DNA from 2 places in the Roseateles sp. GW821-FHT09B06 genome. Region 2 is predicted to be linked to the other one. Evidence: riboswitches for the same ligand, from Rfam matches in the RefSeq annotation. Region 2 holds a riboswitch; the other holds the start of a gene.
The links. Region 2 has a riboswitch for S-adenosylhomocysteine ahead of ahcY (adenosylhomocysteinase). Riboswitches for the same ligand answer to the same signal wherever they lie in the genome.
Positions count from the first base shown of each region.

Region 1 (4,411 bases), on a different contig from region 2:
CCGGATGCGCCAGGTAGAAGCCGCTGACGCTGGCAGCCGGCGTCATCGCCATCGCGTCGGTCAGGCCCATGCCGATCTCCTCGGGATTCAGGGCCTTGAACAGCTCGCGCTTGACCAGATGGTCCGGGCAGGCCGGGTAGCCGGGCGCGGGCCGGATGCCGCGGTACTTCTCGGCGATCAGTTCCTCGTTGCTGAGCGCCTCGTCCTGCGCATAGCCCCAGAACTCCTGGCGCACGCGCTGGTGCAGGCGCTCGGCAAAGGCCTCGGCCAGGCGATCGGCCAGGGCCTTCAGCATGATGGCCGAATAGTCGTCGTGGTCGGCCAGGAATTGCTGTTCCTTCTTCTCGACGTTCAGGCCGGCTGTGACCGCGAACAGGCCGATATAGTCGGGCACCGTGCCCTTGGCGGCGATGTAGTCGGCCAGGCAGCGGTTGGGCCGCTTCACGCCCTCGACCACCGGCCGCTCCGACTGCATGCGCAGGCCGCGCCAGCTCATCAGCACCTCGCTGCGGCTCTCGTCGGTATAGATCTCGATGTCGTCGTCATTGACCTGGGCGGCCGGGTAGAGGCCGCACACGCCGCTGGCCTGCAGCCAGCGCCCCTCGATCAGGCGCTGCAGCATGCGACGGCCGTCGCTGAAGACGCGCTGCGCCTCGGCGCCGACGATCTCGTCCTTCAGGATCGCCGGGAAGGGCCCGGCCAGATCCCAGGTCTGGAAGAACGGGGCCCAGTCGATATGCTGGGCCAGCTCGGCCAGGTCGTAGTTCCTGAACACGCGCCGGCCGATGAACTTCGGCACCGGCGGCCGGTAGGCCGACCAGTCCAGCTTGACCTTGTTCTCGCGCGCCTGCGCCAGCGTGACCAGCGGGGTCTGCTTCTTGCTGGCGTGCAGCCGGCGCACCTTCTCGTAATCGGACTTCAACTCGTCGATGAAGCGGGTCGCGCGCTCGTCGCTCAAGAGCTCGGTGCAGACGCCCACCGAACGCGAGGCATCGGGCACATAGACCACCGGGCCTTCGTAATGCGGGCTGATCTTCACCGCCGTATGCACGCGGCTGGTGGTGGCGCCGCCGATCAAGAGCGGGATCTTCTTCATGCGGAAGTAGTCGTCGCGCTGCATCTCGGCCGCCACATGCTGCATCTCCTCGAGGCTCGGGGTGATCAGGCCCGAGAGGCCGATGATGTCGGCGCCCTCGACCTTGGCCTTGGCCAGGATGTCCTGGCAGGGCACCATCACGCCCATGTTCACCACCTCGTAGTTGTTGCACTGCAGGACCACGGTGACGATGTTCTTGCCGATGTCGTGCACATCGCCCTTCACGGTGGCGATCACGATCTTGCCCTTGGGCTTGACGTCGCCGCCGCTAGCGGCCAGCTGGCGCTTCTCTTCCTCGATATAGGGCACCAGATGCGCGACCGCGCTCTTCATCACGCGAGCCGACTTCACCACCTGGGGCAGGAACATCTTGCCCTGGCCGAACAGGTCGCCCACCACGTTCATGCCCGCCATCAGCGGGCCCTCGATCACATGCAGCGGGCGGCCGCCGCCGGCCTGGATCGCCACCCAGGCTTCCTCGGTGTCCGCGACGATGAAGTCGGTGATGCCGTGCACCAGCGCATGCGAGAGCCGCTCGTTGACATTGCCGGCGCGCCAGGCCAGGCGCGCCGAATCGTCCTTGGCCGCGCCCTTGGCGCTTTCGGCCACCTCGATCAGGCGCTCACCGGCGTCGGCGCGGCGGTTCAGCACCACGTCCTCGACCCGCTCGCGCAGCACCGGCTCCAGATCGTCGTAGACGCCCACCATGCCGGCGTTGACGATGCCCATGTCCAGGCCGGCCTGGATCGCGTGGTAGAGGAACACCGTGTGGATGGCCTCGCGCACCGGGTCGTTGCCGCGGAAGCTGAAGCTCACGTTGGAGACGCCGCCGCTGACCTTGGCGCCGGGCAGGTTCTGCTTGATCCAGCGCGTCGCGTTGATGAAGTCCACCGCGTAGTTGTCATGCTCCTCGATGCCGGTGGCGATCGCGAAGATGTTCGGGTCGAAGATGATGTCCTCGGCCGGGAAGCCCACCTCGTCCACCAGCATGCGGTAGGCGCGCTCGCAGATCTCGATCTTGCGCTGGTAGGTGTCGGCCTGGCCCTTCTCGTCGAAGGCCATCACGACGGTGGCCGCGCCGTAGCGCTTGAGCAGCTTGGCCTGGCGCTTGAATTCGGCCTCGCCCTCCTTCAGCGAGATCGAGTTGACGATGCCCTTGCCCTGGATGCACTTCAGGCCGGCCTCGATCACCTCCCACTTGGAGCTGTCGATCATGATCGGCACCCGCGCGATCTCGGGCTCGGAGGCGATCAGCTTCAGGAAGCGCACCATCGCGGCCTTGCTGTCCAGCATGGCCTCGTCCATATTGATGTCGATCACCTGGGCGCCGTTCTCGACCTGCTGGCGCGCCACCGCCAGCGCCTGCTCGAACTGGCCGTTCAGAACCATGCGCGCGAAGGCCTTGGAGCCGGTGACATTGGTGCGCTCGCCGATGTTGACGAACAGCGTGCCGGCGCCGATCTGCACCGGTTCCAGGCCGGAGAGCTTCATCGGTGGCGGGGCGGTGCGGGCGGTGGCGGTAGTGGACATGGCGGCCTCAACGAGAGAGCGTGGCCGCGAACTCACCGCGGCCACGAGCGTGGATCGGTGAGCGTCGTTGGTCGGGACCTGCGGCTCTGCCGCAGCCCCTTGATCCGAGCCTGGCGGCATCAGCCGTCGCAACGCTCCTCGGACCGCGTGCGATTTTACGCTGAAGCCTGGTTCACCCTCTGAAGACCCGCCCTCGGCAGGCCGACAATCGGTGCAGAACGAAGCGAGATATCTTGGACCTGATCCCCCTGCCCCCGAACAGCCTGCGCATCGGCCAGCTGCTGGACTTCTCGGTGCGCGACGCCGACGGCAAGCTGCTGATCGCCCGCGGCCAGGTGCTGCACGACAGCCCCCTGGTGCAGGGCCTGATCGAGCGCGGCGCCTGGGTGCTGGCCGAGGAGACCCGTGCCTACCAGCGCGCCTTCGCCCACAAGGTCGACACCATGATGCACCGTGGTGCCACCCTGGGCGAGATCTCCCGGGCACGCGGCGATTTCAGCAGGGCCGTCGACAAGGCCGCCATCACGCAGCAGCTCAACAGCCAGGCGGCCTGGGCCGACCTGCAGCTGCGCTGCCACGCCCTGCTGCGCGAGCCGCGGCCGGAGGACTTCCTGGCGCGCTTCACGGCCCTGCGCCAGGAGATGGTCGAGCGCCTGCAGCAGCATACCGACGCCACACTGATGCTGCTGATCTTCGAGGCCAGCCAGGACTACCAGCGCTACAGCGCCCGCCATGCGCTGCTGAGCATGGTGCTGGCCGAACTGGCCGCGCGCCAGCTCGGCTGGGCGGACGACATCCGCGAGGTGCTGAGCCGGGCCGCGCTGTCGATGAACATTGCGATCAGCGCCCTGCAGGACCGCCTGGCCGGCCAGGCCGACCTTCCCGACGCGGCCCAGCGTGCCCAGCTGGACGCCCATGGCGATCGCGGCGCCGAGCTGCTGCGGGAGCTCGGCGTGCAGGACGCGCTGTGGCTGCAGATCGTGCGCCTGCATCACGAGGCCGGCCCCGGCCCGCTGGCGGGGCGCAGCATGGCCGAGCAGATGGCACGGGTGCTCAGGCGCGCCGACATCTATGGCGCCCGGCTCGCCCCGCGGCGCTCGCGCCGCGCGCTATCCGGCGCGCAGGCGGGCCGCGCCGCCTACCTGGACGAGCTGCAACAGCCGGACGAAGCCGGCGCGGCCCTGATCAAGGCCGTGGGCCTGTATCCGCCGGGCAGCCTGGTGCGCCTGGCCAATGGCGAGGTGGGCGTGGTGGCCAAGCGCGGCCACAGCGCCAACGAGCCGCTGGTCGCGGCCCTGCTGGGCCGTAGCGGCACGCCGCTGAGCGAGCCGGTGCCGCGCGACACCCGTCTGGCCGGCCAGGCCATCGCCGCCAGCCTGGCCCCGCACGAACTCAAGCTGCTGCTCAATATGGAAAAGCTGCTGAAGCTCTACTAGGCCTCGACCAGTTCGCTGAAGAAGCGCTGGCCGCAGGCACGCGGCCTGTAGGCCGAGACATTCTCGGCGATCGCCGCGATATGGGCCGGCGTCGTGCCGCAGCAGCCGCCGGCGATGTTCAGGAAGCCGGCCGCGGCGAACTCGCGCATCAGCCGGCCCGTGACCTCGGGCGTCTCGTCGAAGCCGGTGTCGCTCATCGGATTCGGCAGGCCGGCGTTCGGATAGCAGCTGACCGCGGTCTCGCCGGCCGCCTTGACCAGCTCCTCCACATAGGGCCGCATCAGCGTCGCACCCAGCGCGCAGTTCAGCCCGATGGCCAGGGGCCTGGCGTGGCGCACCGAATGCCAGA
Region 1 covers NZ_JBWKPM010000006.1:212,926-217,336, forward strand. The annotation lists gene metH (methionine synthase) at 1-2,626, opposite strand, end outside; S-adenosyl-L-homocysteine riboswitch at 2,679-2,772, opposite strand; gene AC07OQ_RS08105 (HD-GYP domain-containing protein) at 2,860-4,062, shown strand; gene AC07OQ_RS08110 (homocysteine S-methyltransferase family protein) at 4,059-4,411, opposite strand, start outside.
Region 1: another riboswitch for S-adenosylhomocysteine. It lies ahead of metH (methionine synthase); the one in region 2 lies ahead of ahcY (adenosylhomocysteinase).

Region 2 (4,411 bases):
CGCCGAGATCATCGACCTGCGCAGCCTCTGGCCGCTGGACCTCGCCAGCATCATCGCGTCGGTGCAGAAGACCGGCCGCTGCGTCGTCGTTCACGAGGCCACCCGCACCAGCGGCTTCGGTGCCGAGCTGGCGGCCCTGGTGCAGGAGCATTGCTTCTATCAGCTCGAGGCGCCGATCGAGCGCGTGACCGGCTGGGACACGCCCTACCCCCATGCCCAGGAATGGGCCTATTTCCCGGGTCCGGCGCGGGTGGCGGCGGCGTTCCGGCGGGTCATGGAAGCCTGAGATGGCGGAACATCTGATCAAGGTACCCGACCTCGGCGAAGGCATTGCCGAGGTCGAGCTGGTGGCCTGGCATGTGCAAGTCGGCGCGGAGGTCGCCGAGGACCAGGCGCTGGCCGATGTGATGACCGACAAGGCCACGGTCGAGATCCCGTCGCCGGTGGCCGGCCGGGTGCTGTCGCTGGGTGGCGCCATCGGCCAGGTGCTGGCGGTCGGTGCCGAGTTGATGCGCATCGAGGTCGCAGCCGACGCGGCGGCGCCCGCGGCCGACGCGCAACCGCCCGAGCCCGCGCCGGCTCCCGCGCTTGCGCCCACACCGCCCGCCAATGCAGCGCGGCCGGCCGGCGCGCGGCCCATCGCCTCGCCGGCGGTGCGCGCGCGCGCCTGGGAGCTCGGCATCGCGCTGCAGGACGTGCGCGCCAGCGGCACCGCCGGCCGCATCATGCAGGCCGATCTCGATGCCCATCTCGCCCGCCACCCCGCGCTTGGCGCCGGCGCGGCCAGGCGGCCGGGCCCCGCGACCCCGGCCGGCGATGCGACCGAGGCCATGCCCATCGTCGGCCTGCGCCGCAAGATCGCGCAGAAGATGCAGGAGTCCAAGCGCCGCATCCCGCATTTCAGCTATGTCGAGGAGGTCGATGTCAGCGCATTGCAGGAGCTGCGCGAGCGGCTCAACGAGCGCTGGGCCGCGACACGCGGCCACCTGACCCTGCTGCCCTTCATCGTGCGCGCCACCGTGCTGGCGCTGCAGCAGTTCCCGCAGCTCAACGCGCGCCTGGACGACGAGGCCGGCATCCTGATCCGCCATCGGGGCGTGCATCTGGGCATCGCGACCCAGACCGAGGCCGGCCTGATGGTGCCGGTGCTGCGCCATGCCGAGGGTCTGGACCTGTGGGCCGGCGCCGCCGAGATCGCCCGCCTGAGCGCCGCCTGCCGCAGCGGCAAGATCGTGCGCGACGAGCTGAGCGGCTCGACCCTGACGCTCAGCAGCCTGGGTCCGCTCGGCGGCATCGCCTCGACGCCGGTGATCAACCATCCCGAGGTCGCGATCATCGGCATCAACCGCATCGTCGAGCGGCCGGTGATGCGGGGCGGCGCCGTCGTCGCGCGACAGATGATGAACCTGTCGTCCTCCTTCGACCATCGCGTCGTCGACGGCCTGCTGGCCGCCGAGTTCGTGCAGGCGCTGCGCGGCTATCTGGAGCAGCCGGCCACGCTGTTCATCGACTGACCAGGGCCTGCGCCGCCGCGGGCCGGCGCGCCGCCAGCAGCGCCGCCGCCAGCTCGGCGAAGCCGCGCCCGCGCTCGGCCGCGGTCACATAGGCCGGCAGATGGCGCAGCTGCGGCAGGAAGCGCGCGATGTTCGCCACGCCCACCGACAGCGGCACGCGCTCGAACATCAGCTGGTCATTGGTGGAATCGCCGACATAGGCCCATTCGCGCGGCTCGAATGGCATCCGCAGCAGGGCCTGCACGGCCCACTCGGCGGCGCTCCACTTGCTGTGCTCGCCGATCCAGCCGTTGACATGGATGGAGCTGACGGTGGCGGTCAGGCCATGCTCGCGCATCACGGCGCAGACCGCGTCGATCTGCGCCGGCGTCAGATGCGCGAACTCGCTGTGGTCGACCGCGATATCGGTCAGGCGTCCGGCGCTGTCGGTGGCGAGCCGGCTGCCCGGCACGCGCCGCAGCACCTCGGCCGCGCAGGCCTGCAGGCGCTCGAAATTGAGCGCCCGCGTCACCTCGTCCTGGCTGAAGTCGCGCAGCAGTTCGCCGCCGGCGCCGCTTCTCAGCATCACCGAGCCGTTCTCCGCCACGATGGCCGCCACCGGCCAGGCCAGCGCGAAGGGCTCGCTCCAGCCGGCCGGGCGGCCGGTGATCGCAATCACCGGCACGCCGGCGGCGCGCAGGGCCTGCAGCGCGTCCAGCGCCTCGGGCGCGATGCCGCCCTCGGCGGTCAGGGTGTCGTCGATGTCGGTGAGGATGCCGCGCAGCGCGCGCAGGAGCGCCGGCGGACAGGAGGAAAGGGCTTGCATGGGCGGGATTGTCCGCAATCCCGGCCCTGTTCCGCGCCTGCCCGGGCGGCGTGCGGCTAGAATGTGCGTCTTCCGAGGAGCGTTGCAACCTCTGCGCTAAGAGGCCAGGCTCGGAAGCCCTGACAAGCTCAGGCCACTGCAACCGCGCTCACCCGCAATCTCGTCGTGGGTGATCGATTTCTATCCATCAGCATCCGCGCGAGCATTGCGGCTTCATACCGAAGGAGCTTTGCAATGAATGCTGCTGTGCTGAAGACGAACACGCTGCCCGCCGACCAGTTCAAGATCGCCGACATCTCGCTTGCCGCCTGGGGCCGCAAGGAGCTGAAGATTGCCGAGAGCGAGATGCCCGCGCTGATGGCCATCCGCAAGGAATATGCCGCCACCCAGCCGCTGAAGGGCGCGCGCATCACCGGCTCGCTGCACATGACGATACAGACCGGCGTGCTGGTCGAGACCCTGCAGGCGCTGGGCGCCGAGGTGCGCTGGGCCTCGTGCAATATCTTCTCCACGCAGGACCATGCCGCCGCCGCCCTGGTGGCCGAGGGCACGCCGGTGTTCGCCTACAAGGGCGAGTCGCTGGAGGACTACTGGGACTACACCCACCGCATCTTCGAGTTCGCGGAGAAGGGCGCGCCGGGTGAAGGCCCGAACATGATCCTGGACGACGGCGGCGACGCCACGCTCTTGATGCACCTGGGCCAGAGGGCCGAGAAGGACCTGTCGGTGCTGGCAAACCCCGGCAGCGAGGAGGAGCGCATCCTGTTCGCCGCCATCAAGGCCAAGATCGCGCAGGACGCCAGCTGGTACACCCGCAAGAGCGCCGAGATCATCGGCGTGACCGAGGAGACCACCACCGGCGTGCACCGCCTGAAGGAGATGTCGGACAAGGGCACCCTGCTGTTCCGCGCGATCAATGTCAACGACTCGGTCACCAAGAGCAAGTTCGACAACCTCTACGGCTGCCGCGAGTCCCTGGTGGACGGCATCAAGCGCGCCACCGACGTGATGATCGCCGGCAAGATCGCCGTGATCGCCGGCTATGGCGACGTGGGCAAGGGCTCGGCCCAGGCGATGCGCGCGCTGTCGGCCCAGGTGTGGGTCACCGAGATCGACCCGATCTGCGCGCTGCAGGCCGCGATGGAGGGCTTCCGCGTCGTGACGATGGAATATGCCGCCGACAAGGCCGACATCTTCGTGACAACCACCGGCAACAAGGGCGTGATCCGCCATGAGCATATGGCCGCGATGAAGCACAACGCCATCGTCTGCAATATCGGCCATTTCGACAACGAGATCGACATCGCCGCGATCGAGCAGTACGAGTGGGAGGAGATCAAGCCCCAGGTCGATCACGTCATCTTCCCGGACGGCAAGCGCATCATCCTGCTGGCCAAGGGCCGTCTGGTGAACCTGGGCTGCGGCACGGGCCACCCGAGCTATGTGATGTCGTCCTCGTTCGCGAACCAGACCATCGCCCAGATCGAGCTGTTCGCGCACCGGGACAAGTACCAGGTCGGCCAGGTCTATGTGCTGCCCAAGCACCTGGACGAGAAGGTCGCGCGCCTGCAGCTGGTGACCTTGAACGCCCAGTTGAGCGAGCTGACCGACGAGCAGGCGGCCTATATCGGCGTGTCGAAGAACGGCCCCTACAAGCCGGACACCTACCGTTATTGAGCGATGCGCGCCGACCAGCTGCTTGTCGCCCAGGGGCTGGCGCCCACGCGTTCGGTCGCGCAGCGGCTGATCGAGCGCGGCGCCGCCGAATGGGCCTCGCCCAAGTCCCCGGACAGCTGGGCCGCGCTGCGCAAGGCCGGCGAGGACCTGCCCGAGACGGCGCAACTGCGCATCACCGACGATGCGGAGCTGCGTTACGTCTCCCGCGGCGGGCTCAAGCTGGAGGGCGCGCTGCGGGCCTGCGGCCTGGCGGTCACCGGCCTGACCGTGCTGGACATCGGCCAGAGCACCGGCGGCTTCAGTGACTGCCTGCTGAAAAACGGCGCGGCGCGGGTGGTGGGCATCGACGTGGGCCATGGCCAGCTGCATGCCCGCCTCGCGGGCGATGCGCGCGTGCGCGCCATCGAGGGCATGC
Region 2 covers NZ_JBWKPM010000019.1:73,621-78,031, forward strand. The annotation lists gene AC07OQ_RS16560 (alpha-ketoacid dehydrogenase subunit beta) at 1-286, shown strand, start outside; gene AC07OQ_RS16565 (dihydrolipoamide acetyltransferase family protein) at 288-1,514, shown strand; gene AC07OQ_RS16570 (HAD-IIB family hydrolase) at 1,504-2,319, opposite strand; S-adenosyl-L-homocysteine riboswitch at 2,388-2,476, shown strand; gene ahcY (adenosylhomocysteinase) at 2,554-3,996, shown strand; gene AC07OQ_RS16580 (TlyA family RNA methyltransferase) at 4,000-4,411, shown strand, end outside.